DNA from 4 places in the Paeniglutamicibacter sp. NPDC091659 genome. Region 3 is predicted to be linked to each of the others. Evidence: riboswitches for the same ligand, from Rfam matches in the RefSeq annotation. Region 3 holds a riboswitch; each other region holds the start of a gene.
What was found. A riboswitch is a leader RNA that binds a small molecule or an ion and turns the genes downstream of it on or off. The one in region 3 is predicted to bind S-adenosylmethionine.
Positions count from the first base shown of each region.

Region 1: it holds a riboswitch for S-adenosylmethionine, as region 3 does, so the genes downstream of both, ACIQLF_RS17520 (bifunctional o-acetylhomoserine/o-acetylserine sulfhydrylase) here and ACIQLF_RS03565 (OsmC family protein) in region 3, are expected to answer to the same signal.
Region 2: it holds a riboswitch for S-adenosylmethionine, as region 3 does, so the genes downstream of both, ACIQLF_RS16890 (hypothetical protein) here and ACIQLF_RS03565 (OsmC family protein) in region 3, are expected to answer to the same signal.
Region 4: it holds a riboswitch for S-adenosylmethionine, as region 3 does, so the genes downstream of both, ACIQLF_RS00775 (flavin reductase family protein) here and ACIQLF_RS03565 (OsmC family protein) in region 3, are expected to answer to the same signal.

Region 1 covers NZ_JBIVTO010000011.1:406-7,495, forward strand. The annotation lists gene ACIQLF_RS17495 (phosphotransferase family protein) at 632-1,498, opposite strand; gene ACIQLF_RS17500 (CPBP family intramembrane glutamic endopeptidase) at 1,607-2,380, shown strand; gene ACIQLF_RS17505 (hypothetical protein) at 2,530-2,811, shown strand; gene ACIQLF_RS17510 (hypothetical protein) at 2,910-3,155, shown strand; gene ACIQLF_RS17515 (VOC family protein) at 3,235-3,879, opposite strand; SAM riboswitch class IV at 4,049-4,164, shown strand; gene ACIQLF_RS17520 (bifunctional o-acetylhomoserine/o-acetylserine sulfhydrylase) at 4,238-5,584, shown strand; gene ACIQLF_RS17525 (homoserine O-acetyltransferase) at 5,587-6,729, shown strand; gene ACIQLF_RS17530 (SHOCT domain-containing protein) at 6,832-7,090, opposite strand, start outside.
Region 2 covers NZ_JBIVTO010000010.1:41,640-48,729, reverse strand. The annotation lists gene ACIQLF_RS16900 (ROK family protein) at 1-484, shown strand, start outside; gene ACIQLF_RS16895 (VIT1/CCC1 transporter family protein) at 587-1,690, opposite strand; gene ACIQLF_RS16890 (hypothetical protein) at 1,919-2,191, opposite strand; SAM riboswitch class IV at 2,212-2,321, opposite strand; gene ACIQLF_RS16885 (DinB family protein) at 2,334-2,912, opposite strand; gene ACIQLF_RS16880 (sodium:solute symporter) at 3,042-4,565, opposite strand; gene ACIQLF_RS16875 (cupin domain-containing protein) at 4,723-5,298, shown strand; gene ACIQLF_RS16870 (amino acid transporter) at 5,341-7,090, opposite strand, start outside.
Region 3 covers NZ_JBIVTO010000001.1:784,317-791,406, reverse strand. The annotation lists gene ACIQLF_RS03600 (proline racemase family protein) at 1-232, shown strand, start outside; gene ACIQLF_RS03595 (LuxR C-terminal-related transcriptional regulator) at 349-1,137, shown strand; gene ACIQLF_RS03590 (SDR family NAD(P)-dependent oxidoreductase) at 1,184-2,014, shown strand; gene ACIQLF_RS03585 (VOC family protein) at 2,087-2,518, opposite strand; gene ACIQLF_RS03580 (MarR family winged helix-turn-helix transcriptional regulator) at 2,710-3,213, shown strand; gene ACIQLF_RS03575 (hypothetical protein) at 3,425-3,751, shown strand; gene ACIQLF_RS03570 (DUF4190 domain-containing protein) at 4,064-4,378, shown strand; SAM riboswitch class IV at 4,484-4,602, shown strand; gene ACIQLF_RS03565 (OsmC family protein) at 4,642-5,187, shown strand; gene ACIQLF_RS03560 (amino acid permease) at 5,770-7,090, shown strand, end outside.
Region 4 covers NZ_JBIVTO010000001.1:166,975-174,064, forward strand. The annotation lists gene ACIQLF_RS00750 (acyltransferase family protein) at 1-450, shown strand, start outside; gene rpsF (30S ribosomal protein S6) at 621-926, shown strand; gene ACIQLF_RS00760 (single-stranded DNA-binding protein) at 973-1,566, shown strand; gene rpsR (30S ribosomal protein S18) at 1,629-1,868, shown strand; gene rplI (50S ribosomal protein L9) at 1,884-2,339, shown strand; SAM riboswitch class IV at 2,606-2,718, shown strand; gene ACIQLF_RS00775 (flavin reductase family protein) at 2,791-3,300, shown strand; gene ACIQLF_RS00780 (DUF1801 domain-containing protein) at 3,412-3,837, opposite strand; gene dnaB (replicative DNA helicase) at 4,350-6,767, shown strand; gene ACIQLF_RS00790 (SRPBCC family protein) at 6,854-7,090, opposite strand, start outside.

The sequences.
Region 1 (7,090 bases), on a different contig from region 3:
AAAAGGCCCCATCGCAAACAGGACATTGCACCGTCGCCGCGCCAGCGCGATGACGGACTGAGTGTGTTTTGCCCTCGGTCCATCATCGGTCGTAGTAGATCCTTGAAGCCGGATCCTTGCAGGTCGGGGAGTCGATCGTCGAGAGGTGACACGCCTGGTTGGGGACCTCGTTGCACTTCATGGAGTAGTAGTCCCCCTTGCATCGAGGTCCCGGGCCTCCATGTCACCGGAGCCATCCCCGTGTAGGAGGCCGGATGCCAACTACAGTCTGGAAGCTGCCATCTCGGGCCGTCACGCGCCGTGAACACTGTGGTTCCGCTCGTTGCCAAGCCCGGCAAGCCGAGAGGACAACGCACACTCGACCGCCAAGCAGCAAATGTCGATAAGAGGCGTGGAGTGTGAAGATCTCCACCATCTGCGCCACGCCCAGGCGAGGTCTTGTTCTGGGCAGCCGGGCTGCGCCATATGCCTCATTCCTTGGACGATGCAGGCCCCGGCTTGGGGATGACTGGGGCCCGCATCATTATTCGCATCTTGATCGGCTGACTTTACCAATCTGAAGTCCAACTGTGATGTCCTGGCCGACGGGGACGACCCGGGACCTGGGCGCAGGTCCGCCGCGCCGACCAGACTATTCGTCGGCCGAGAAGGGGTGGGCGCGGGCCGCGGCCGCGGCGCGCCGGATTCGGCCGGAGACCCTGAAAACCATGGCCTCCAGCCGCGTGGGATCGTTGGCCAGGTGGACGTCGTAGATGCTTTCCAGGCTCATGGCGCCGAGCCACACGCGGGCCCTCCAGGCTTCCCGGGCTGTGGGCGCGATCAGGTCCAGCATCGCCTCTCCATGCCAGAGGCCCAGATACGCGCTGTTGAGAGCCGGATCCCAGGCCGCCGCTAAGTCCCAATCCAGCACCCCAACGAGCCGGCTCTCCAGCCAGTGCACGTTGTGTCCGGCCAAGTCGCCGTGGACAAGCGCCGGTGGAATCGCGGCAAAGCCGGCGATGGTCGAGAGAACCAGTTCCGCCTCCGCGACCAGCCCCGCGGGCAGCGCCCGCAACGTCGCGGCGGTCTTCGCGGACGTCCAGGGGCCATTGAACGCAAAGGGCGGCGCCAGTAGGTGGGCCAGCGGCGCGACGTCGATGCCCGCAAGTTCCTCCACCAGCCGCCGCAACGCCGCGGCATCGCCCATGTGCGGGGCATGTGCGCTTCCCGGGAGGTAACGCTGGACCACTGCCGAGCGGTCGCCGCCGTGCCACACGGGGGTCAGTGCCGTCGGCAGCTCGAAACCGAGCCGGGGTGCCAGGGCTTCCACGAGGTCCACCCGCCGCTGCATCTGCCGTCCGGCAGCCGAGGTGCGGCTTATCCGCAGCACCGCCTCGTTTTCGGCGACGAGCACCGCATGGAATTGGCCACCCTCGTTGACGTGGGCGGATTCCCATGCCGGTCCCGGATAAAGGGATTGGGCGAGGGCAATTTCCTGTGGCAGCGGTTTTCGGATCACGGCACCATCCTTGCAGGTCAACCTCAAGGTGTTGATGCATCGCGACAAAGTAGGATCGGGAACATGAATCAAAGGTCTGTGGAGCAAAGCCAACCGATCGAACCCGCGATGCCACCGGCCTGCAACCCGGAAGGCAGCTCGCGCAAGGCGCTGAAGATCGAGTTGTTGATAGTGCTTGGCCTTTCCCTGGGGCAATCGGGCATCTACTCGATCGTGAACCTCATCGACAAGATGACCCGCGCGCCCCTGGGGTCGCAGACGACGTCACTGAATAACTCGCTGAACAAGCGCGAGTACTTCGACCTCACCTACCAACTCCTGGACATCTTCTTTGCCTTGGTGCCGGTCATGCTGGTGCTTTACTTGCTCTGGCGGTTGCCCGGCGGAAACGCCTTTGCCCGATTGGGCTTCGACTTCGCGAGACCGTTAAAGGACTTGGGATGGGGTGCGGGCCTGTTCCTGGCCATGGGCCTTGGGACGCTCGGTGTGTATGCGGCGGGCCGCGCGCTGGGGCTGACCACGCTCATTGTCCCGGCCGCGCTGGACGACTATTGGTGGACCATTCCTGTCCTTGTCCTTTCAGCGATCCGCCACGGCATCCTGGAGGAGGTCATCGTCGTAGGGTACCTCTTCGAGCGGCTGGGTCGCCTGGGATGGGGCAAATGGCAGATCATTGTCACCAGCGCCGTGCTGCGCGGCAGCTACCACCTCTACCAGGGCATCGGGCCGTTTGTCGGCAATGTCGCCATGGGCATCGTCTTCGGCTACGTGTATTCACGGCGGGGCCGTGTCATGCCGTTGGTCATCGCGCATGCGTTCCTGGATATCGCCGGATTCGTCGGTTACGCGCTCTTGGGTTCGGCCATCGGGGTGGGTTCCTAAAAACGGTTTGATCGCCGCATTTGTGTTCCCTTGCGCGAAGCCGGGGTCTCGCTAGGCTGACGGGAAAGCCGTTTCCCGTCAGCCCGTTTCCTCTCGGAAGAAAATGACGCCCGGGAGTTCCTCGTCAGGAGAACCGAGTGCCCGCAGCAATGAGTTCACAAAAAATGTTTCGGGTCGGGTTGATCCTGGGCATCATCGGCCTTTTCTTCAACATCCTTGTTTCGCCGATTTGGAACTGGCTGGCGATGAACCAGAACGACTTCGAACTGCCACTTGGCATGGCCGGCGCCGTTGTCTACGTCTTGCAACAAGGCGCCTTCTACGGTGGCCTGTTCCTGCTGGCTGGGTCCTTTGTCGTCCGTTCGGCGGAGGCAGCCGTGGACGGAATCCGCCAGGAACCGCAGATGCATCCCCGTGCGGAAGAGGACTGACGATCGCTGCTCGGCGATCTGTCACAGACCCCACTGATGACGGAGGGACGATGCCAAACTTCATGAGTTCGAGACAAATGTTGAGGCTGGGATTGACCATGGCCGTTGTCGGCGTGGTCTTTTCCTTCACGAGCACCGCCGTGACCCTATGGCTGTTTGGCGCTATTCCCGTGGCGTGGGACGTGTTCGCTGGCGCAGTCTTTGCGCTCCAACAGATCCTGTTCGTTGGTGGCATCTTCATGGCCATCGGATCGATCATGGTGCGGCACTTTGAGATCCTGAAAGACGAGGTACAGCGAGCCGCCGGTGGGGGAGCGGCCGGCCGGTGGCGGCAACAAGGTTAAAGAACCTCGGGGTTGTGGTGAGGCCGGAACTTCCGGTTTCACCACAACCCCGAGGCTGTTGTCTTGTCCTAATGAATCCCTATAGCGTGATCGAACCCTTGGGGGTTTCGAAGGTCACTGAGAGGATTCCCGGCGTGCCGTTGGGTGCCTGCCAGTTGACGGTGACGTCGCCGACCGGCAACTGCTCGGGCTGTCCGAGCCAGTCTGCAACGCGTTCGCTGGATCCGGCGATGCTGATCGACGAAATCTTGCCAACCGGCGGCAGTGCCTTCGACGGGTGCAGGTTCTCCGTCCCGTCATCCCAACGCAGCAGGTACGGGACCTGCGGGTCGGCGATCAAGCCGTTGACGCCGATCTGGCGCCAGGTCAGTTCCTGTCCATCGGGGAACTTCCGATTTCCCGGTACCGAGCTACGGCCTAGGCGAGCCTCGACCGGTGCCAAGTCATCAACCGCAACGCACCAGCCCATCCAGCCGCCGCCAAGTTCGGAACGGGCGCGAACGGCCTGACCGAACGGTGCCTTGTCCGATGCCGGGTGGTTCAGTACCTCGACAACTTCGAGGTACTGGTCATTCTGCAACGGGAAGATGACATTGCGAGTACCAAATCGTGGGTGAATACCGCCCTTTACAGATTCGAGTCCAAGGGCCGCGCCGATCCGAGCGGCAGTTGCCGCGAGGCCGTCGGGTCCACAAGCGTAAGTTACATGGTCCAACCTCATCATGTGCCCATCATGGCACGATGTGATCTGGCTCTCGAGTTAGGGTTACCTAACTTGAGTTTGGCTGGCGCTTTCATGGTCAAATTCGGGCCAGCGTCCCATTCCTTCCGCGTTGTCACATTTTGAGATGTTCTTGCGCGCCCGCATTTCCTTGCGCCAGACTGATTCACAAGGTCATGAGTTCCAGCAACAAGCCCCGGCTTGCTGGACGGCAACCCTCCACCGCGGTGGGGTGCCCCGGGTGAAGACCAGGCCCTGCGTCACAAGGACGCAGGACAAGCGCGGGCATGCCCCTACGTAGAATCCGACGCCACAGGTGTCGGCTACGGGCATACCCCTTGAATCCTCGAAGGGGAGAATAATGTCAAACGACTGGTCATTTGAAACTCGTCAGATCCACGTGGGCCAGGAGCCGGACGCCACCACCGGTGCGCGGGCCCTGCCGATCTACCAAACCACTGCCTTCGTGTTCCCGACCGCGGAAAGCGCTGCCGCGCGCTTCGCGCTGCAGGAACTGGAGCCGATCTACACGCGCATCGGCAATCCCACCCAGGACGCGGTTGAGCAGCGCATTGCCAGCCTCGAGGGAGGCGTCGGCGCGCTGCTGCTGGCCTCCGGCCAGGCCGCCACGACCTTCGCGATCCTGAACCTCGCGGAGGCCGGGGACCACATCGTGGCAAGCCCCAGCCTCTATGGAGGAACGCAGAACCTGTTCAAGCACACGCTGCGCAAGCTGGGCATCGAGGTCACCTTTGTTGCTGATCCCGACGACCTCGACGGCTGGCGTGCCGCGATCAAGCCGAACACCAAGGCGCTCTTCGGCGAGGTCGTATCCAACCCCCGCCAGGACGTCCTGGACATCGAATCGATCTCGGCCATCGCCCACGAGGCCGGCGTGCCGTTGATCGTCGACAACACCCTTGCGACCCCGTACCTGGTGCGTCCCATCGAATGGGGTGCGGACATCGTGATCCACTCGGCCACCAAGTACCTCGGCGGCCACGGCACGGCCATCGCCGGCGTCATCGTGGACTCGGGCAACTTCGACTTCGCCGCCGACCCGGAAAAGTTCCCGGGCTTCAACACCCCGGACGAGTCCTACAACGGACTGGTCTTCGGCCGCGACCTGGGCGTCAACGGCATCCTCGGCGCCAACCTCGCCTACATCCTGAAGGCCCGCGTCCAGCTGCTGCGCGACCTGGGGTCCGCAGTTTCCCCGTTCAATGCGTTCCTGATCGCCCAGGGCCTGGAAACGCTGTCGCTGCGCATCGAGCGCCATGTCTCCAACGCCGTGGAGGTCGCCAAGTGGCTCGAGGCGCAGCCGCAGGTCGAGTCGGTCAACTACGCCGGCATCGAATCGAGCCCGTGGTTCGAACGCGGCCGCAAGTACGGCCCCAAGGGCATCGGCGCGATTGTTGCCTTCGAAATCTCCGGCGGCCTCGAGGCCGGCCAGGGCTTCGTCGATGCACTGAAGCTGCACTCCCACGTGGCAAACCTCGGCGACGTCCGCTCGCTGGTGGTCCACCCGGCCTCCACCACCCACGCGCAGCTCACCGAGGCCGAGCGGGTCGCCGCCGGCGTTTCCCCCGGCTTGGTGCGCCTGAGCGTGGGCATTGAAAACGTTGCCGACATCATTGCCGACCTCCGGGCCGGTTTTGAGGCAGTCGCCTCGCTCGCCGAGGTTGAACTGCAGGGTGCCACTAATTGAGCGTGGAGACAGACGTGGTGCTTTACGACGCCGAAACGGCACAGACGCTGGGCTACGCCCCGGACGGGATCCTTCGGCACCTTCACACGGGTGAATACACCTTTGAAACCGGCGGCGTGCTTCCGGACGTGGTGCTGGGCTTTGAAACCTGGGGGACGCTTAACGAGGACGCGTCCAACGCGGTCTACATTGCCCACGCACTGACCGGGGATTCACACGTCGCACGCGGGCTCTCGACCGAGCCCGGCTGGTGGGACGGCTTTGTCGGACCGGGAAAGACCGTGGACACCGACCGCTACTTTGTGGTCTCGGCAAACATGGTCGGTGGCTGCTCTGGCTCCACCGGTCCGGCAAGCCTGGATCCGGACGGCAAGCCGTGGGGCTCGCGTTTCCCGTTCACCACCATCAAGGACTCCGTGCGTCTGGAAGCACGCCTGGCAGATGCCCTGGGCATCAAGGTCTGGCACACGGTTCTCGGCGGTTCCATGGGCGGGGCCCGGGTGCTGGAATGGGCTGTCGAGTTCCCGGAACGCGTGAAGAACTGCGTCGTCGTTGCGGCAACAGCGGAATCCTCGGCGGAACAGATCGCCTTTGCCCAAGCGCAGAGCGCTGCCATCCGCCTGGACCCGGACTTTGCCGGCGGCGACTACTACGCCAACGACAATGTCCCCTCGGCGGGGCTCGGCCTGGCCCGCAGGATCGCGCACATCACCTACCGTGCCGAACCCGAGCTCGAGGTGCGCTTCGGGCGCTCCGCGCAGGACGGTGAGGCTCCCGTCGGGTCGAAGGACCTGAACCGGGGCCGCTACCAAGTGGAGAGCTACCTGGACCACCAGGCCGGCAAGCTGGTGGGCCGCTTCGACGCCAACAGCTACCTGGTGCTGACCGATGCCCTGATGAGCCACGACGTGGGACGCGGGCACGGCTCGGTTGAGGCTGCGTTGTCACGCCTGGGCTCGGTGAATTTCTTCGTCTCGGCGGTTGATTCCGATCGACTGTACTGGCCCGAGCAATCGGAACGACTGGCGAAGTCCCTGCCGAACCCGGTGGAGGTCCGCTACATCACCTCGCCGATCGGGCACGACGGGTTCCTGACCGATATAGAACAACTCGGCGATGCGCTGCGAAACCAGATTTTCTCCTAGGGATCTGGTTTACGGAAGGCTGTTGAGGGACTGAAGACGTATGGCTCCGGTTGAAGAATCATTCTTCAACCGGAGCCATACGTCTATGCGGGCTATGCGGATCTAGTCGGTCAGTGCCTTGAGGCGCGCCTGCGTGTACTCGTCGCGGGTGATGAGACCGCGGGCCAGGAGGCTGTCGAGCTCGGCCAGTTTTTCTTCGATGGTTTTCTTCGGTGCCAACATTTGGGATTTGGCCGCCCGGGTTGCAAGGTCGGTCTCCAGCGTGAAGATGTCCATGCCGGCGTTCTTCGTGGTCTTGTAGTTTCGAACCCAGACGAATGCCCCAAATGCCAGGATGCCGATGAATGCCACGAAAAATATC
Region 2 (7,090 bases), on a different contig from region 3:
CGGGCACCAGGTCCTGGTGCCGGGCGGCCACCGATGCGCCTGCGGCAACCGGGGCTGCTGGGAACAATACGCCTCCGGCAACGCGCTGGCCCGCGAGGGCCGCAGCCTGCTGGCCGTGCACGGGCCGGTGGCCAAGGTGTTGCGCGAGGCAGCGGGCAACGACCCGCACGCGGTCACCGGGGAGCTGGTGAATTCCCTGGCCGTCGCCGGGGACGAAGCCTGCATCGAGCTCGTGGTAGAGGCGGGGCAGTGGCTGGGCCTGGGCCTGGCCAACCTCGCGGCGGTGCTGGATCCGGGCATCATGGTGATCGGCGGGGGCCTGGGTTCCGCCTCCCCGCTGCTGCTGGAGACGGCCGAACAGGCCTACCGCGGCTCGCTCAGCGGCCGCGGCTACCGGCCTTTTGCCCGGGTGGTCGGCGCGGCCCTGGGCCCGGATGCGGGCCTGGTGGGCGCTGCCGACCTGGCCCGGAACGCACTGGGGTAGACGGGCGTTCGAACCGGCGAACAACCGACCACCCGGACATGAAAATGGCCGGCAGGCCCGTTTTCACGGGGCCGCCGGCCAGTTTCATTGCTGCGCCTGGCGTCAGGCGACGGTGCCGCCGAAGAGCAGGCCGAGCGCGTAGGTGATTCCCGCCGCGCCCAGGCCGATGGCCAGCTGGCGCAGGCCGCGCTTGGTCGGGGAGGCTCCGGAGAGCAACCCGACGACTCCGCCGGTGACGAGCAGCGCGATGCCGACCAGCACGGCGGAGAGCATGATGGCGGGGGTGCCGCTCATGCCGAAGATGAAGGGCAGGATCGGGATGACGGCGCCGGAGGCGAAGAAGCAGAAGGACGACGATGCGGCGCCCACGGCCGAACCGATTTCCTCGTGTTCGATTTCCTCTTCCTCCACTTCGCGTTCGGGCCACAGGGAGAGCGTGGGGTTGCAGTCGCAGGAGTACAGGCCCATGCGTTCGGCCGCGCGGTGCGCGGCGTCCTCGTCGCTCATGCCGCGGGCCTTGTAGACCAGCACCAGCTCGTTGGCGTCGAGGTCGAGGTCCGGGGCTGCGGACAGGGTGATCTGCGTGGGCTTGGAAGCGGAGAGCAGCTCGCGTTGGGAACGCACGGAGACGAATTCGCCGGCGGCCATCGACAAGGCGCCGGCCAGGAGGCCGGCAATGCCGGAGAAGAGCACCAGGGAGCTGGCCACGCCCGTGGCGCCGATGCCCATGACCAGGGCGAGGTTGGAGACCAGGCCGTCGTTCGCGCCGAACACCGCGGCACGGAAGTTGCCCGAAAGCCTGTTGCGCCCGCGCGTTGCCAGGCCGCGCACGACCTCCTCGTGGACCAGCTCGTCGGCGGCCATTTGGCGGGTGGCGTCGGTGTCCGCGGCGTAGGGGGAGTCGCCCTCGGCTCGCTGGGCCAGTGCCAGCACAAAGACGGAACCGAAGTGGCGGGCCAGGACACGCAGCATCGTGCGGCGCAGCGTGGGACGGGTGGCCTTCTCCGCGTGGTCGCCGAGCAGGTTGCGCCAGTGTTCCTCGTGGCGGGTTTCGGCGTCGGCCAGGCCCAGCAGGATGGCGCGTTCCTCGCCGGTGCGCTTGTTGGCAAGTTCGCGGTAGACCGCGCCCTCGGCGATTTCGTCGGCCAGATACTTGCGCCAGCGTTTGATTTGGGCGTGAGTGGGGGTTGGCGCTTGTGGCGTCATGTCTCGTCCTCGGTCGGTGTCCATGGCGGGTGAGGCCATGCGATGGGGAGGAACAAGCAAAGTTTTTGGGTGCGTTGAACCTCGGGCCACCGTGGTGGGCCGAAGGTCTCGTTCGCCTCAAAGAAATCCGCCGGATTTCCGCGAGGTGGTTTGCCGGGCCGCAACTTTGCGGCCAGTATGTCGACGCACCGCCGCCACCGTGAATGGTGGACTCGGAACTACTCCCCTTCAGCGAACAACTTTAGCCTTCGGGCGGGCTTCAGAGAATTCGACGAGGCTAAAAATGTGTGTCCGGCCTGCGGTGTTTCCGGTGACCGGGGTTCGGATCAACAAACTCGACGACGCCGCGTCCCAACGCGGGGCTGCAACGGCGTCGGCCAGTGCGCGGGAGACGGCGGGCGCGTCGTCGACATGGAAGCTGCGCCAGGAACCGTGCAGGTTCAAGTCGATGACGGCGCGGTGGAGGTCAAAGAGGGGAAGTACGGGGACGGAGTGTTCCATGGCGGCAGCGGCCGGCCTTTCACTAGCTCTTGCCGCCGCCTTGTGGCACCGGCCGCTTCTTCATCCGAACCACCCATGAACCTGGGGTTGGTGCGCGGCCAGTCGGAGCTTGGCGCCGCATCTCGTGAAGCTGGTCACCACACTATCGCGACTCGGCCGCGAGCTGAATTTTTTGGTACAAATCAGTCCACGCTTTCGCGTCATAATCGGGCAAATTGGGGGAAATGCGACGATCCCCGGAGCTGCCGTCAATGAGTTCGCGCACGATGTCGATGTGACCGGCATGGCGGGCGGTCTCCACGTTCATGTGGATGAGCAGTCGGCCGATCGTGGTGTTCCGTTTCTCCGCTGCCCACCACGGGACCGTTGCCGGGGCATCGAGCGGCAATGCCTCGATGTTCCGGTTGGCCGAGTCGATGGCGCTGCGGTAGAAATCGAGGATGTCCGCGCTGGGGACGTCCGCCGGAACCCACATGTCGTAGTCGGAGTCCTCGCTCTGGCTCAAGGCAATGAAGCGCGGATGTTCGACGGTCTGTCCGGGGCATTCCACGAAGTACCCGAGTTCCACGCAGGCCAGGTGCTGGATGAGGCCCAGGATGTTGGTTCCGCTGGGCATCAGGGGCCGGGTCAGGTCGTAGTCGCCCAGTCCCTCGGCCTTCCACAGCACGGCTTCGCGGGAAGCGTTGAGGTACGTGAGCAGGTGGTTTTTCAGATCGTCCATGGGCAATAGCCTAGGAGCGGGAATGCCCCACTGGCTAGGTGCGCAACGCCCCTTGCATGACAACGGGCCCCGCCGAATATGCATCCAAGGACGCGTATCCGGCAGGGCCCGTTCGAGCGCCCGGAGGGGCTACTTTGCGATTGACTCGACTTCGATGCCCTCGACGTCGCCTTCGCCGGCGACGCGGGAGTTCCAGCCGTCGATGACTGCGGTCGCGGTGGGCCGCGTGGCAAGTGAAACGACAACGTAAACGATGGCCGAGGCGATCAGGCCGTAGTAGATCGGTTCGTTGGCGTAGATTCCGTCAAAGCGGTTCTCGGCCTGGATTTCCAGGACGATCATGGTGCCCAGCGTGACGACGGTTCCGGCTGCCATCGACGCTGCTGCGCCAATGCCGTTGCCGCGCTTCCACATCAGGCCGCCGATGATTGCCACCAGCAGGCCGCCGACAAGGATGTCGTAGGCGATGGTTAGGGCCGCGACCACGTCGGAGACCATGATGGCCAGGAGGATGGCCACGAGGCCCAGGATCAATACCCAGATGCGGTTGGCGCGCACGTCGTGCTCGGGGTTCTCGTTCGAGTTGACCCGGATTTCCTTGCCGAACCAGCCGGCGACGAACGGGGTGACGTCGGTGCGGGCAACGGTTGCCGCGGCGATCAGTGCACCCGATGCGGTGGACATCATGGCGGCAACTGCCGCTGCGAGGACCAGACCGCCGACTGCCACCGGCAGAAGCTGGGTTGCGACCTCGGCGTAGACAACGTCCTTGCCGAGGTTGACGACATCGATGTCCGGCAGCGCCACGCGGGCGGCCAGGCCGATGATGGCGCCGGCGGCGCCGTAGAGCACGCAGTAGATGCCGGCTGTGGTGCCGCCCCAGCGGGCGACCTTCGGGGTCTTCGCGGTGAAGACGCGCTGCCAGATGTCCTGGCCGATCAGCAGGCCGAGGGTGTAGACCACGAAGTAGGTGATGATGGTCTGCACGCCAATGCCGTCCCAAGTGAAGAACTCGGCGCCGACACGTTCACGGATGCCGCCCATGCCGCCAGCGGCGTTCAAGGCAAACGGGAGCATCAGGAAGAAGATGCCGACGGTCTTGATGACAAACTGCACCTGGTCGGCCAGGGTGATCGACCACATGCCGCCGATGGTGGAGTAGATGACAACGATGATGCCGCCGATGGCGATGGCCATCCACTTTTCCCAGCCGAAGAGCACGACGAAGATGGTTGCGTAGGCGCTGGTGGAGGTCGCGCAGAGCATCAGCGTGTAGGCAAGCATGACGATGCCCGAGGTGTTGGTCGCCGACTTGCTGCCGTAGCGAAGCGTCAGCATCTGCGAGACGGTGAAGACCTTCAAGCGCTGAAGCGTCGGGGCGAAGACAAGTGAAAGCAGGATGACGCCGACGCCGATGGCGACCACCAGCCACATGCCGGAGACACCGAATTTGTAGCCAAGTCCCACGCCGCCGACGGTGGAGGCGCCGCCGAGGACAACGGCCGCCATGGTTCCGGTGTAGAGGAACGGGCCGAGGCGGCGGCCGGCAACGAGGTAGTCGCTGCTGTTCTTGGTGCGGGACTTGCCCCACCAGCCAAAGGCGAGCATGGCCGCCAGATAGACGGCCACGATAGTGCCATTGATGATTTCCATGGGAGTGAACCTTTGGGGAGAACGATGCGGGCAACAAGATTGGTGCCTGCAAGTAAACTTTTGTTGTCTCCTAGGCTAATGTGAGCTGACTTACACGTCAATTGCCCTAAGCTATGTAAACCCGACTTTTTTCTGAGCAGCCTGGAGTATCGAGCCCATGAAAGCCTTGCCCGTTGAGCCAAGCAATGCGGCCTTGGCCATTGGATCCCGACTTCGCAGCGTCCGTCAGGCACAGCGACTGACCATCGACCAGGTAGCCGAATCGACGGGGCTCACCAAGGGGTTTCTCTCACGCGTCGAACGCGACCTGACCAGCCCCTCGGTGGCATCGCTCGTCACCCTGTGCCAGGTTCTGTCACTTGACGTGGGGGAGCTGTTCGCCCAGCCTGACACCCATGTGGTCAGGCTGGCCGAGGCTCCGCGCATTTCGCTGGGTGGCGAGGGAATCGTCGAGCAGCTTGTCACCGCGCGCTCGGAGCGACGCCTCCAGGTGATTCGCGCGGTCATAGAGCCGCGGGGCGAGGGCGAAAAGGAACTGTATGCGGTGGACTGCGAAGTGGAAGTCCTCCACGTGATTTCCGGGCGCTTCGTGCTGATTTTCGCCAACGAACGCTTCGAACTGGATGCGGGGGACACCGTGACCTTCCCCGGCCGCGAACCGCACAGCTGGATCAACCCCACCGACGACCAGACCGTGGTGACCTGGACATTGGTGCCCGCGGCCTCGCGGTAACCCCACCGGGCCGCCCTGCGAGATTGCCCGCAGGGCACTGCTTTAGCCCACGTGCACCCAAGGGCGCTTGCTGATGGAAGGCTCCGCTTCGCGCAGGACTTCGCGGGTCAGCGGCGCGATCTCGCCCTGGCCGAGGAAGATGAAGCGCATCAGGTTGCGCACTGGATCACCTTCCGTCCAACGGAAGTAGATGTGCGGCATGATTCCGGTCTGGTCCCTGATGGCGATGCACGTGGCGGCGATGGCGGTCGGGACCGAAGGCGCCGAGGCCTGAAGGATCTGGTATCCGTGCCGGGTGACGCCCTGGACCGTGAGGTCCTGGGAGAAATCGGAGAAATCGGCGATCTTGATCTCGATGAAGATCACGGGTGAACCCTCGGGCAGGTGGCTTGCCATTTGCGCGTGGGCCAACTTGTGGCGGTAGCGCGCTGCGGACAGCCGCACCGGCTCGTGGGCAATGATGCGCACCATGTCGTCTTCGGCGGCCGACTTCACGATCGCCAGGGCGGCCTCGTCCAGGGTGACGGAGGTGGCACGCAATTCCGTGGAACGCCGGAAGCGCGAGAAGAAGGAAACCACGATGATGCCAAGGATGAAGAGCGCGGCAATGCGGATGCCGTCGGGGCGCTCAACCACGTTGGCCCCCGTGGTGTAGAGGAAGATCACCGAAGTGATTCCAAAGCCGATGGTGCGCCAGCGTTGCCCCTTGCGCTTGGCGGAGATGGTGACGGCGACTGCCGCCGAAGCCATGAGGACCAGCACACCGGTGGCGTAGGCGGCACCCTGCGCATCGACGCTGGCTTCGAACGCCAAGGTGATGACAATGGCGATACCGATAAGAACCAGCACCAAGGGGCGGATGGCGCGTGCCCATTCCGGGGCCATGCCGAAACGCGGCAGGTAGCGCGGGATGAGGTTGAGCATGCCGGCGAGTGCCGATGCGCCGGCGAACCACAGGATCAGGATCGTCGAGATGTCATAGATGCTGCCGAAGCCCTCACCCAGCATTTCGTGGGCCAGGAAGGACAGGGCGCGGCCGTTGGCTGCGCCGCCCGGCTGGAATTCCGGCGCCGGGATCAGCAAGGTGGTCACGATCGACGAGCAAACCAGGAAGACGCTCATGGTGAGTGCCGCGGTGAGCAGCAATTTCTTGGCGCCGGCAATGCGTCCTGCGGGCTTCTTCTCGGTGTCGCCCGGATTGGACCGGATCTGCGGCATGACGGCCACGCCGGTTTCGAAGCCCGAAAGGCCCAAGGCCAATTTCGGGAAGACCAAAAGCGCAATGGCGACCATCATCCACGGATTGCTGTGTTCCGCGGTGAGGTTGAGCCACCAGTGGTCGACCGGCGCGGGGTTTTGTGCCAGGGAGACGAATGCCGTGGCAATCACCACGACGTTAAGCGCCAGATAGACCGCGACAAGCGTCACGGCCAACCAGATGACCTCGTGGAACCCGCGCAGGAACAGGCCTCCAAGCAGCAGGATCAATACCAGGGTGATGGCCACCTGCTGCCCGTGGAACCATTCCGGGGTGAGCGGGTTTTCGATGATGTGTGCCGTGGCATCCGCCGAAGAGAGCGTGATGGTGATCATGAAGTCCGTTGCGGCGAACCCCAGCAGTACAAGGACGAACAGCTTGCCCTTCCAATGCGGGAGCAGGCGCTCGAGCATGGAGATGGACCCTTGGCCGTGCGGGGATTCCTGTGCCACCCTGCGGTACACCGGAAGCGCGGCGCAGAGTGTCACTGCCACCAGCATCAAGGTGGCTAGCGGTGCCAACGCTCCCGCGGCA
Region 3 (7,090 bases):
CTCGGCGCGACTGGCCTGCCTGGCCGCCACGGGCGAGATCACCGAGAATTCGCTGAAGCACGACTCGATCGTGGGCTCGACCTTCATCGGCACCGTCCGGCCCCACGACGTGTCAGGCTCGCAGTTCCCCGCGGTCATCCCGGTGGTCACCGGCATGGCGTACCGCACCGGACGCCACCAGTTCGATCTCAACCCGGATGACGAACTGGGAACCGGCTTCACCCTGTTCTAAATCCCCGAATGCGTTGAGCCGGTTTCGCCGATGGGTTGCAGGCTTTCAGGGAACCTGCGGCCCATCGGACACTGTCCCGAAGCGGGCGGCCGGCGACGTTCCGAGGCAGGCCCTGCATGCAGCTGGATACCGCTGCAGCGCCCGCGCTTCCACGAAATGGAGAGTACCCGTTGATCGACCTTGGGCTGGATGCGATATCCAGGCAGTTCGACGCTCTGGCTTCCGGCGCGGGAACACTGGCCGGTGAATCAATGCCCGCGAGGCCACTCCCCCACTCGGAGATCGAGTTCATCACCGTCAGGAAAAGCCTTGCCACCGCGTATGCGGACATTCAATACCGGGCACGCCGATCGCTCGAGGCTTTCGACCGCGGAATCGACGCACCGGATACCGAGGGGATGGAGAGGGCTCGACGTGACGCCCTGGAACGCGGCGTTCACTACCGGGTGGTCTACGATCCGGCGGCATTCAAGCGAGAGTCGCGCGCTCCGCTGGTTCCGAGTTCCGCCCTTCACGAATCCAGCGCTCGCGTCTCCTCGATCGTTCCCACTCGCTTGGTCATTCGGGACGGGGAAGAATCGCTGGTTTTCAGCAGTGCAAACCACCCGAGCGGGGTCCTGGGGGTTCGAATCCACGACCCGTGCTTCGCCGCATTCCTCAACGACACCTTCGAAACCATCTGGAAATCCGCGACGCCCCCGACCAACGACCGCAGGTCAACCTCGCCGCTGCTGAGCAGTGAAGAACAAGAGATACTGCGATTGCTTGCAACCGGCCTCACCGACGATTCCATCGCTCGCGCGCTCGGCGTCAGCTTGCGGACGATCCAGCGCAAGGTGCAAGCCATCCAGAGAAGTTTCGGGGCAACAAGCCGCTTTCAGCTGGGAGCCCTGAGCGCGGCGTAGGCTGGCTGACAAAGCAGCACGCCGATTTCAGTTCGAGAGGCACCACATGCCAGCCAAGACAATTGTCATCACCGGCGCCAGCGATGGAATCGGCGCGTCCTCCGCCCGACAGCTCACGGACCTCGGCCATCAGGTGGTTGTGGTTGGCAGAAACCCCGAGAAGACGAAGGCCGTCGCAGCGGAGCTGGGTGCCGAATTCCATCTCGCCGACTTCGCCGATCTGGCCCAGGTGCGCACTCTCGCCGCCGAACTCCTGGCCACTTATCCGCGTATCGACGTCCTCGCAAACAATGCCGGCGGGATATTCTCGCCCGTCCGGGAAACGACCGTCGATGGTTTTGAACTCACTTTCCAGGTCAACTACCTGGCACCGTTCCTGCTGACGCAGCTGCTGCTTGACCGGCTGCTCGACTCACAGGCCACCGTCGTGAACACCTCGAGCCTTGCGAACCGCCTGTATGGACGGGTCGATCTGGACGACCTCAATGCGGAGAAGTTCTACAGCCCCAACCGCGCCTACGGGAATGCCAAGCTGCAACAGATCCTGTTCACCCGTGAATTGCAGAAACGCTATGGCTCCCGAGGGCTCTCCGCCGCGGCATTCCACCCGGGCATAGTCGCCACGAGCTTTTCCAGCTCGCCGGGCGCCTCCATGGAAGGGGTCTACGGCAACAAGCTTCTTTCCAAGTTCCTTGCCTCGCCCCAGAAGGGCGCAGACACCCTGGTATGGCTGGCCCACGGAAACGCCCGCGTCGACTGGCCGGCTGGCGAGTACTTCACGCGCAGAAAGGTCTCTCGGACCAACCCGCAGGCCAAGAACCCCGGGCTGAGCGATTCCCTGTGGGTACGCACGGAGGCCCTGCTCAAGGACGACTGACCGGAAACACAAGACTGGTGGGTGGCAAAACAACCTTGGGTCCGCCACCCACCAGAAGCCTATTCGTCGCAGCTAGGCTCCGGCGCCCGGCGATCCTGCGATGTTGACCATCCAATCGATGCCGAACTTGTCACTCAGCATTCCAAACCAGTCGCCCCACGGGGCCTGTGCCAGCGGCTGGCCAATGGTGGCGCCTTCGGCAAGCTTGTCCCAGTAGCCCTGGAGCTCGTCCTTGTCCTCGCCGCTGAGCGTGATCGAGATGGCGGTGCCGCCCTTCCATTCCATGGATTCAGGGGTGTCCGCAGCCATGATGTTCAAGCCATTCGGCCCTCGAAGGTGCCCGTGCATGATCTTCGCATCGTCCGCGGGGTTGTCGGTCTTGGCGAAGTCGAAGTCCGCGAAGGGTCGCAGGTCCAGTTCACCGCCGAAAACCGACTGGTAGAACTCCAGCGCCGGGCGGGCTTCCCCGCGGAAGCTGATGTAGGGATTAAGGATTGTGGCCATGCTGTTCTCCTGACTTGTCGAGGTCTAGCAAGTTGCCATTCTGCACTGCGACAAGGACAAAACGGAAGAGCCCTGCTCGTAGTGTGCCGCTGGCCCCGTGATTTGTCCCGCCCCCGGGGAAGCCGCGGGCCCGGCGTCGTTCACCGATGTTCCGCCCTGTGGCCCCGGGGAAACGCACTAATATGGACTTCATGGAACCCCCTAGCTCCGAGCCAACCCCCGACGTCGACAAGCCCGCCGATCCGCAGGTGCTGGAGCCGTTGATGCAAGAGGTCGAGAAGCAATTTTCGATCATGGCCGTCAAAGCCCGCACCGCGATCCGCAAGCGTGCGCTGGACATCCACCCGGAGCTGCAGCCGCTGGGCTACAGGGTCCTGTCGATTTTGGTCAGGCAACAGGCACAGCAACAAATAGTCCTGGCATCGGAACTCCACGTGGACAAGGCCACCATGAGCCGGACCATCAAGCAATTGCAGAGCCAAGGACTGGTGACCAGGGAGCCCGACCCGAGCGATGGGCGCGCCATGCTCGTCAGCATCACGGATGCCGCCCGGGAAGCATGGGTCGCATCCGGGACACGGGCCAGGATCCTGATGCGCGAGCGGTTGTCGAATTGGGAACCGGATGAGATCCGTCGTTTTGCCGACTTGCTGGCACGGCTCAACGACTCGGAGTCTGAGCAGAGCGAGGGTTAGTCGTCGCCAAACCATGATCGATACCGCCGCCCGGGCCCCAGCAGCCGAGACTTTCCGGCCCCACGCGGCTCGGATGGCACTTGTGATCATTTCGTTGCGCTGGACGGCGATGCTTTTCGCCATTTCATGGCCAAACGCCGGTACGCTCAAAATCTAAGGACGCACCTTAGACATCATTCACTTGCACCATCATCTTTTTCGCGGAGGAAAAATGACTCAGCCGGCCGACAACCAGCCACAGTTCAATGGCGCTGCCCCGTACCAGGGAGCACCTACGTACATCCAGAACAGCCCCGAGCAGCTGCGCGGCGCCCAGCTTGCCCAGACTTCCATGATCCTCGGCATCCTGTCACTCTTCGTCGTCGGGATCATCCTTGGCCCGATCGCCATTTCCAAGGCCAAGAAGGCAGAAGAGCTCCACACTGCGGCAACCGTCGGCAAGGTAACCGGCTGGATCGGAACCATCCTCGCCATTCTGAGCATCATCGCGTTCGTGCTCATCACGGTCGTAGCCGGCATGGCCGCTTCCCAGTCGTAAATCCTCACGAAACCATGAAGATGGCGGCCCACCAAGAATTCAAATCTTGGAGGGTCGCTATTTTTGTGTTTTTGCCAATTGCCCGGCGGCACCCAAGGCAATCTCGGAATTCCCCGAACCGGAATTCTCCGTCTGCGGCGATCCTCCGTTGGCCCAACCCATCTGCAAACGACCGGAATCGCCACGAACCGAAGATGACCCAAGGGCGAGCCTCAAGTGCACCTGCAGTCATCTTTGGCGTCCCGACAAGGCATCTTGCGCCTTTTGCCGTGGGGACTCCGCTAGTCTCGATTCAACCGGATGTTCCGCCGCATGGCCTCCGGCAACCAGAGCTATCACGTCGGAGGAAACATGACACAGTACCCGGAGCTAAATCGAGGCCAACAGCTTGCCCAGACCTCGATGATCCTGGGCATCCTTTCCCTTTTCGTTCCCCTTGTCGGCATCGCCTTGGGCATCATCGCCATCAACAAGGCAAAGGAGGCCGAGCAGTTGAACACCGACGCGACGGTCGGCAAGGTGACTGGCTGGGTCGGCACCATCTTGTGGATCCTGTCAGTGATTCCCTTTTTGCTGCTCATCCCATTCTTCTTGCTCACGCCCTTCTTTTTCTCCACAGGCAGCTGACCCGGCACGCAGCTGACATGGCGGCAGGATCGTCCCCCGTTTCATGACGCTGCATGAAGCATTTTCTTGCCTCGCGCTCGGTATCCCCGGCACACTTGTCAACAGAATCACGAGTTCCAACCATTCACGACCCTGGTCGGTTGGACGGCAACCCCCTTCGTCATAGCGGGGTGCTCCAGGTGAAGATTCGACGCCGTCCAACCGGACCGGCGTAAGTATGGCGACGTGGTTGGCACGCGCCACCACGGAAGGATCGATCTCCCATGTCTGAGACCCTGCTCGAAACCACCCCCGACATCCTGCGCGCCGAGAAGCTCAACGCGGCCGGAAACGCCTGGGGCGAGCGCATCACGGCGGACACCGCAAGTGCCTCGCTGACGTTCAAGGCCAACGGAACCGCCGTCGGCTCCGTCGCCACCGAAGTCACCGCCGGCAAGCACACCTTCCTGGTCGACGAGCCGGTCGGCCTGGCAGGGGACGACGCGGCGGCAAGCCCCGTCGAGTACGCCTTGGGCGCATTGATTTCCTGCCAGGTGGTCGTCTACCGCCTGTACGCCCACCAGCTGGGGATCAAGATTGATTCGCTGGACATCGATGCTGAGGCAGACCTCGACGTGCGTGGGCTCTTCGCAATCGATGAGACGGTTCGCCCCGGCTTCGGCGGCGTCCGGCTCAAGGTGACGGTGTCCGGCCCCGAGACCCGCGAACGCTACGAGGAGCTGCAGGCGGCCGTCGACGCGCACTGCCCGGTCTTCGACATCATTGCCAACCCCACGCCGATCAGCGTGGAACTCGTCGTCGCCGACTAACTATTTGCAGCAATTGATCGAGGGGGCCATCCGGCGGGTGGCCCCCTCGTCGCGTTTGGGCGGCCGATGACGGGCGCATTCGGCCGATCGCCCTATATCACACCCGGTTCGGATGAACACTGGCTCAGGGCCACTGTCGAGTCTTCCCCGGGGTGGCCCGATTCTCATTTTGTGACGAACGCCCGTCATAATAGTCAGTGTCGTTTCGTTGAATCTGAGCAATCAGACGGTATCTCCGAGCGACATTTCCGGGCCTAGCAGGCCCAGATCAAAGACTGTGGCATGGTCTTGATCCAGATAGACCACCGCCGGGAAGCTACCAATGCATCAGCAATACTGTGCCTCGGAGCGGACGAGAACAAGGTTATCCATTCGACCATCTGTGGCTCACGCCTTCGGATTGGCAACCTTGCGTGACGCTCTGTATAGTCCACCACCCCGAATTTCCCCGGAAAAAACCGCACTAATACAGGGATGTGCGGTATGTGAGAAACCAGACACACGTCACGCAGCGGCACCAGCACACGGATCCCCTGTGAGCAAAGTCGCTTCAATGGCCTCCGGTGGTGTTGCATGACACCCATGAGCAGAACTTCCGTGACACTTGAAAATGAATCGCTGGTGCAGCGTGGCACCGCGAACACCGTCGGCGACGGCACCGACGCCGGCAAGCCCGACAACGAACTCAAGCGCGGGCTAAGCAGCCGCCACCTCCAGATGATCGCCATCGGCGGTGCCATCGGCACCGGCCTGTTCGTCGCTTCCGGAGGCACGATCGCCCAGGCCGGACCCGGCGGCGCACTCGTCGCCTACGCGCTGGTCGGCCTGATGGTCTTCCTGCTGATGCAGTCGCTCGGTGAAATGTCGGCGAAGATCCCGGTGGCTGGCTCGTTCCAGACCTATGCGACCCGGTTCGTTTCCCCGTCCTTCGGGTTCGCGATCGGTTGGAACTACTGGTTCAACTGGGCCATCACCGTGGCCGCCGAGCTCGTGGCCGCCGGCATCATCATGGACTTCTGGTTCCCCGGGGTCCCCGGATGGATCTGGGCAGGCTCGTTCCTGGTGCTGCTCACGGGGGTCAATGCACTCTCGGCCAAGGCCTTTGGCGAAAGCGAGTTCTGGCTTTCCATGATCAAGGTCGTGGCCGTCGTGATCTTCCTGATTGCGGGCGTACTGATGATCGTCGGCATTCTCGGGGACACTTCCCCGGGCCTCAGCAACTGGCAGAACCGCGAGGACGTCTTCCACGGCGGCTGGGTATCGATCATTTCCGTCTTCATGATCGCCGGGTTCTCCTTCCAGGGCACCGAACTGGTGGGCGTCGCGGCAGGCGAGGCCAAGAATCCTCGGAAGGAAGTCCCCAAGGCCATCCGCTCCGTCTTCTGGCGCATCATGATCTTCTACATCGGCGCCATCTTCGTGATCGGCTGCCTGATTCCGTTCACCGACCCGAGCCTGCTGGCCTCCGGCGAAGCCGACATCGCCGCCTCGCCCTTCACCCTGGTCTTTGAGCGCGCGGGCATCGCCTTTGCCGCGGCCCTGATGAACGCCGTGATCCTGACGGCGATCCTCTCGGCGGGCAACTCCGGCCTGTATGCCTCGACGCGCATGCTTTACGCCATGGCCCATGACGGCAAGGCCCCGAAGGCCTTCGGCCGCACCAATTCCCGTGGCGTGCCGATCAACGCGCTGCTGGCCACGGCCGCCGTGGGGCTCTTCGGGTTCCTCAGCGCCATCGTCGGGCAGGGCGCCGCGTACGCCTGGCTGCTGAACGTCTCGGGCCTGTGCGGGTTCATCGTCTGGGCCGGAATCGCCCTGTCGCACTACCGGTTCCGGCGCGGCTTCCTGGCGCAGGGCAACAAGGTCAGCGACCTGCCCTACAAGGCATCGTTCTTCCCCATCG
Region 4 (7,090 bases), 620 kb from region 3:
GATGCCGTGGTGACCAGTCACTGGGCCGGGGCCGTCCTGGAAAAGGGTGCCGCAGAGGGCTTCGCCGAGTACTGGGGCAAGCTTGAGGACGCCGGCATCAAGGTCTACCCGATCGTTGACACCCCGCGCCCCGGGACGAAGGTTTTTGCGCGGGACTGCGTGGCGCAGCATCCGGATGACCTGGAATCCTGCGGCGCCCCGGCATCCAGGGCCTTCGAGCCCAACGACTTCACGCTCGCCGCGGCCAAGCGCGAGCCGCGGGTCGGCGTGCTGGATTTCTCCGACCAGTTCTGTGTCGGCGGATTCTGCCCGGCCGTGATCGGGAACGTGCTGGTATACCGGGACAAACACCACATCTCCGACACCTACATGCGCACCCTTGCCCCGGTCTTCGGCGCCCGACTTGAGGCGAAGCTGCGCGCCGACGGACTGGACGACCGCGTGCGGTGACCGCAGTGACGCACCGCACGCGGGTCCGTCGGGTCAGGGAGCGATTTTCCGCTAGACTGGACAAGGCTGTTTCTGTCGTACCTGGCAATCGGGTATCGACGACAGCAAATGCAAAGAACCTCCTGTTGCGGAAATGCCGTGACCGTTTAGCCCAAAGGAGGTGGGTTCACATGCGTGCTTATGAATTGATGGTGCTGATCGACCCCGAGGTCGACGAGCGAACCGTTGAACCGACCCTCGGTAAGTTCCTGGACGTTGTACGTAACGATGGTGGAACCATCGAGAACGTTGACATCTGGGGCCGTCGCCGCCTGGCCTACGACATTCAGAAGAAGAATGAGGCCATTTACGCGGTAGTTAACTTCACCGCCACCCCCGCTACTTCCGCGGAACTTGATCGCCAGTTGAGCCTCAATGAGACCATCATGCGCACCAAGATCACCCGCCCGGAAGAGGCAAAGGTCGTTGCAGAGTAATTCTGCTTTTCGATCTTCGTAGAACAACACCTTTTAGGAGGCTCCAATGGCAGGCGAGACCGTCATTACGGTAATCGGTAATTTGACCGGTGACCCAGAACTACGTTTCACCCCGTCAGGGTCGGCAGTCGCGAACTTCACGATCGCTTCGACCCCGCGAACCTTCGATCGCCAGTCCAATGAGTGGAAGGACGGCGACACGCTGTTCCTCCGCGCATCGGTGTGGCGTGAGGCTGCCGAAAACGTCGCTGAGACGTTGACCAAGGGCATGCGTGTCATTGCTCAGGGCCGCCTCAAGTCGCGTTCTTACGAAACCAAAGAAGGCGAAAAGCGTAACGTCACCGAGCTCGAGGTCGATGAAATCGGCCCGTCCTTGCGTTACGCCTCCGCAAAGGTCACCCGCACCCAGCGCTCCGGCACTGGCGGCAACGGTGGCTTTGGTGGACAGCAGAATGCCGGCGCCAATGCCGGCGGATTCGGCGGCGGCAACGCCGGCGGCCAGGGTGGTTTCGGTGGCGGCAACGCCGGCGGAAACAGCGGTGGCGGCTGGAATGCACCTGCAGCCGATCCTTGGGGCGCTCCTGCCGGAGGAAACAACGGCGGATGGGGCAACCCGGGTTCTGACGAACCGCCCTTCTAAACAAAATTATTCACCATCCCGCAGAAAATTCTGCGGGCTCCACCTGATAAAGGAGCTCCACGATGGCTAAGGCTGAACTCCGTAAGCCCAAACCAAAGTCCAACCCCTTGAAGGCCGCTGACATCACTGTCATCGACTACAAGGACGTAGCATTGCTGCGCAAGTTCATTTCGGATCGCGGAAAGATCCGTGCCCGTCGCGTTACCGGCGTTTCCGTTCAGGAACAGCGCAAGATCGCACAGGCCATCAAGAACGCGCGTGAAGTAGCCTTGCTGCCTTACTCCGGCGCTGGCCGCGGCTAAGGAAGGTATACAAACATGGCAAAGCTCATTCTGACCCACGAAGTTACCGGCCTCGGTGCCGCAGGCGACATCGTTGAGGTGAAGAACGGTTACGCACGTAACTACCTTCTCCCGCGCTCGTTCGCCATCACCTGGACCCCGGGCGGTGAGAAGCAGGTTGAGTCGATCAAGGCCGCCCGTGCTGCTCGCGCCGTTGCGTCCTTGGAAGAAGCACAGGCACTTGCCGCCGCTATCTCCGCCAAGCCGGTCAAGCTGACCGTCAAGGCCGGCGCTACCGGTCGCCTCTTCGGCACCGTCAAGACCGACGACATCGCCAAGGCTGTTGCAGCCGCCGGCGTTGGCGCGATCGACAAGCGCAACATCGAGATCAACGATCACATCAAGTCGACGGGTAACTACTCGGCTACCGTGCGTCTGCACACCGATGTATCCGCGACCATCTCGCTGCTGGTTGTTGCTGCAAAGAAGTAATTCTCTGCACACCCATCGCCCCTCGGGACGATAAGCGATTGAGGACTCCACCTTCGGGTGGGGTCCTCATTGCGTTAACCGATCGCTTGGGTGCCTGCATGGGGCCAACGAGCCGGCATCGACCAAATGGTGCGGAGGCCCTATATCGACAGATGAGGACGAAAAGCGAATGTTGGTCGCAGAATGTTCGATTCTTACGCTTCGTGACCCATTGTGTCGAAACAATCTTTGACTGAAGCTAAACCTTTCTCCTAACGTTAGTCATGAATCAAGAGTGTCAACGCAAAAGCCCTGGCTTGTTGACCGGCAACCCTCTCGCGGTAGTGGGGTGCTCCAGGTGACGATTCGGCCCGCGGGACCCCGGGGGCAAGTACTGCACACTGGATGATGGGCAGCTGCGCTTTTGGCGCGTACCCGATTCAAGGTGGGCATGAAGCCGAAGGACCGAGCCATGACTCTTGCAACAGACCTCACCCCAGACACCTTGCGCAACGTTTTCGCCCAGCATCCCTCTGGCATTGCTGCACTGTGCGCCATCGTCGACGGTGAGCCGCAGGGCATCGTCGCCTCGTCGTTCACCGTCGGCGTTTCGATGGATCCGCCGTTGGTGATGTTCGCGGTCCAGAACACCTCGCGCACCTGGCCGGTTGTTCGATCCAGTGCCCGCATCGGGGTATCCGTGCTCAGCGAGAAGAACGAGGGGGTTTGCCGCCAGATCGCTTCCAAGACAGGAGACCGCTTTGCGGGGCTCCGCCTGGATTCCACCGACGAGGGCGCCCTCCTGCTCCATGATGCAAGCCTGTGGCTCGATTGCTCCGTGGAGCAGGAGATTCCCGCGGGCGACCACCACGTCGTGCTGCTGCGCGTGCACGGCCACCAGACGAGCGATGAAACGAATTCCCCGCTGGTCTTCCACGGGTCGGCATTCCGTCGACTGGAAGCCGAACAGCTCGTCTCCTAGACGCCACTCGGAAGCACAGGGCCTGCCGGTAGCGATCCGCACCGCATGTTGGGTCTACCGGCAGGCCTCCTCTTTTCGGTGGAAGCAGCGAGGCAGGCACCGCCCCTGCGACTAGGAAGGGTCGTGGACGACTTCCATCATGTGGCGGTACCCGTACCGCGCCAACTCCGTGAGAACCCCGAAGTCGACGTCAGCGAGCTTGTTGACATACAGGCATGCGACACCGCGCTTGTGCTTTCCCAGCTTGCCCAAGAGCTCCCCGGACTCCGGCGCAATGGTCAGGCCATAGAGAGCCAGGATCGTTGAGCGGGGCGAGAACCCGATCGCGCCGGCGTCGCCTTCCCGGCCTGAATCGTATTTGTAGTGGTAGGTTCCGAATCCGATGATCGTCGGCCCCCACATGGTCGCCGGCTGCCCGGAGACTTCCTCCATCATCTCCAGCAACGCACGTGAGTCGGCGCGCCGAACGGGGTGGGTGACGGAGGCGATGAACTCGTGTGGATCAACCCGGGTGGGGGTTGTTTTATTGGCGGCCATGCGAGCCAGTATTACAGCGCTGTCGACGGTCATCAACCTTGTTAATCCCCAGATTTCCCCGAACCCCGTGGATAGCTGTGGATAGTTTGTGGGTAACCGTGGAAACCGACGGAGATTAACCGCGGAATCTCGGGGTTTTTGCGTGTATAACCAAGTTTTTTACTCCGCAAACCTGTGGATAACTACTTTCTGTCCACAGGCATGTAAATGCATAATACCTAGTCAGCTCTATATTTTTGGCAAAAATCATCGGTAATCCACAATGTTCTCCCCAGACTGTGCACACAACACGCCGCAAGGTGCACAGGTTATGCACAGCCCCTGTGGATAACGGTGTTGGGTTTGAGGCAAATGGGGTCTAAGGTGACAGTGTTCCCCACCTATTTCCACAGGCTTGCGTGTCTCTTCGCACACGTGAGATTGGACGTACCAAAAGGTCGGCCGACCCTGCGACACTGAAGTAGATAATGATGCGGAAAACCGGGAACCCGCGAAGCTTGAAGGGAAAATCCATGTCGCTGTCCAGCACGGAAGCCACGTCCGAATCCGACTATGGCCGTACACCGCCACAGGATTTGGTTGCGGAGCAGAGTGTGCTCGGCGGCATGATGCTCTCCAAGGATGCCATCGCCGACTGCGTTGAAGTACTGCGCGGCATGGACTTCTACCGCCCGGCTCACGAATCGATCTTCGAAGCAATCATCGACCTATACGGACGCGGCGAACCTGCCGACGCCGTGACCGTCTCTGACTTGCTCACCAAGCGCGGAGAAATCACTCGCATTGGTGGCCCGGCCTATCTGCACACCTTGATTCAGTCGGTGCCGACCGCGGCCAACGCGGGTTTCTATGCCGAAATTGTTCGTGAGCGAGCGGTGCTGCGTCGCTTGGTTGATGCGGGGACCAAAATCGTCCAGCTGGGCTACTCCCAGGACGGCGAAGTCGATGCAATCGTCAACGAAGCCCAAGCTGAGGTCTACAAGGTAGCCGAACGTCGTACCGCAGAAGACTACGTTCCGCTGCGCGACATCATCGAAGGGACCGTCGATGAAATTGAATCCGCTGGTAGCCGTGGCGAAGGCGTCATCGGTGTTCCCACCGGTTTCTATGAACTCGACGAGCTAACCCAGGGCTTGCACGGCGGCCAGATGATCGTTATCGCAGCGCGCCCGGCCGTCGGCAAAAGCACGTTTGCATTGGATTTTGCCAGGTCAGCAGCCATTAAGAACAATATGACCGCTGTTTTCTTCTCCCTGGAAATGGGCCGCAACGAAATTGCCATGCGTCTGCTTTCGGCAGAGGCAAGCATTGCTCTGCAGAACCTGCGTAAGGGCACCATCAAGGACGACGAATGGTCCAAGATTGCTACCACCATGGGCAGGCTCAACGACGCGCCGCTGTTCATTGATGATTCCCCGAACATGTCGTTGATGGAAATTCGTGCAAAGTGCCGGCGCCTAAAGCAAAAGCACGATCTAAAGCTCGTGATCCTTGACTACCTGCAGCTTATGAGCTCGGGTAAACGTGTGGAATCGCGTCAGCAGGAAGTCTCCGAGTTCTCTCGTTCCTTGAAGCTGCTCGCCAAAGAACTAGATGTGCCGGTTATTGCGCTTTCCCAGCTGAACCGTGGTTCCGAACAGCGTACCGATAAGAAGCCAATGGTTTCTGACCTCCGTGAATCCGGCTGTCTCACGGCAGGGACCAAGGTCCTGCGTTCGGATACCGGCGCCGAGACCACCATGGGTGAACTCTTTGCCACCGGTGCCAAGGACGTTCCGGTGTGGTCACTTGATGACAGCCTGCGCTACGTCGAACGCCACCTTACTCACGTCTTCTCCACGGGTGTAAAGCCTGTGTACAAGATGACGCTCGCCTCCGGACGCACCATCCGTGCCACCGCCAACCACCCATTCTTCACCTATGAAGGGTGGCAGGCTCTTGGCGACCTGCAGGTCGGCGACCGTCTGGGTATTCCGCGCCACGTCAATGGACCTTCGCAGCGAACCGATTGGGATGACGAACAGATCATCACCATTGCCGAGTTCATTGGCAACGCGCCGGTTGCCGATGAAGTGCCCGTGGACAACGATGACCCGGCCAAGCTTGGGGATTTGATCAAGTTCATTCCCGAGGGCGTATTCTCGCTGCCCAAGACCGGCATTGCACTCTTCCTCAGTAGTTTGTGGGCAACAGCCGGAACGGTGAGCGCCAACGGTGCCTCTGGGCAGATCCGGTACCGCGCCCACTCGCGCAAGCTTGCTGACGACATCGCACGGTTGCTCCTGCGCTTCGGCGTCACCTGCAAGATCAGCCAGCGCACCACCAACACCTGTGTTGTGGAAATTGTTGGCGATCATGACCAGAAACGCTTCCTGCAGGAAATCGGAGTTGAAGGCGAACAGGCCAGCGCGGCGCAGAGCCTGCTTGATGCCATCATCAACAACAACGAACCGGTTGAACTGGGTGCCGCGCCACTTCAGGTGTGGAATAGCGTTCGCGAGATTCTCGAGGAAAGCACTAGTTCTTCGGAAGGCGAGGGTGTGCTCAAGACCGCGGTGCGCCAGCCGCTGAGCCGCGTTGCCGAAACCCTGGACGATGCTGAACTTCAGGTTGAGGCCATCAACGACATCTTCTGGGACAACATCATCTCCATCGAAGCCGATGGCGAAGAAGAAGTCTTCGATGCAACGGTGATTGGAAACCACAACTTCATCGCCAACGGCATCGCAGTTCACAACTCCATTGAGCAGGACGCCGATATGGTCATCTTGCTGCACCGTGAAGACATTTACGACAAGGAATCGGCTCGGGCCGGTGAAGCCGACGTGATTGTCGCTAAGCACCGTAACGGTCCTACCAAGACCATCGTGGTTGCCTTCCAGGGCCACTACTCGCGCTTCAACAACATGGCGCAAGAAGGCGGGATGTAGCCGTTCCGATCCTGCCGCGGTGCGGCCTTCCCTATTCCGGGAAGGCCGCACCACTGCGTTAATCGGCTCTCAGGCGCCGGGCGCCTCTACGCCCGAGCTTCGGCAAACGACTTGAACTCATTCATCATTCTCAGGCTCTGCTTCTTGAACATCGAGCCGAAAAGCAGCCCGACAATCTTCATGAGGCCCGTGAATTCGAAGGTGTTGTGGGCGACCCAGCGGGTCGCGGTTCCGCCCACGTCGTGGAACTCGTTCTTGCAGATGTTGTGGACGCCCTTGGCATCATAGGTTCCGTCGAATGCGTCGGGCAGCTCGCGGCGGGT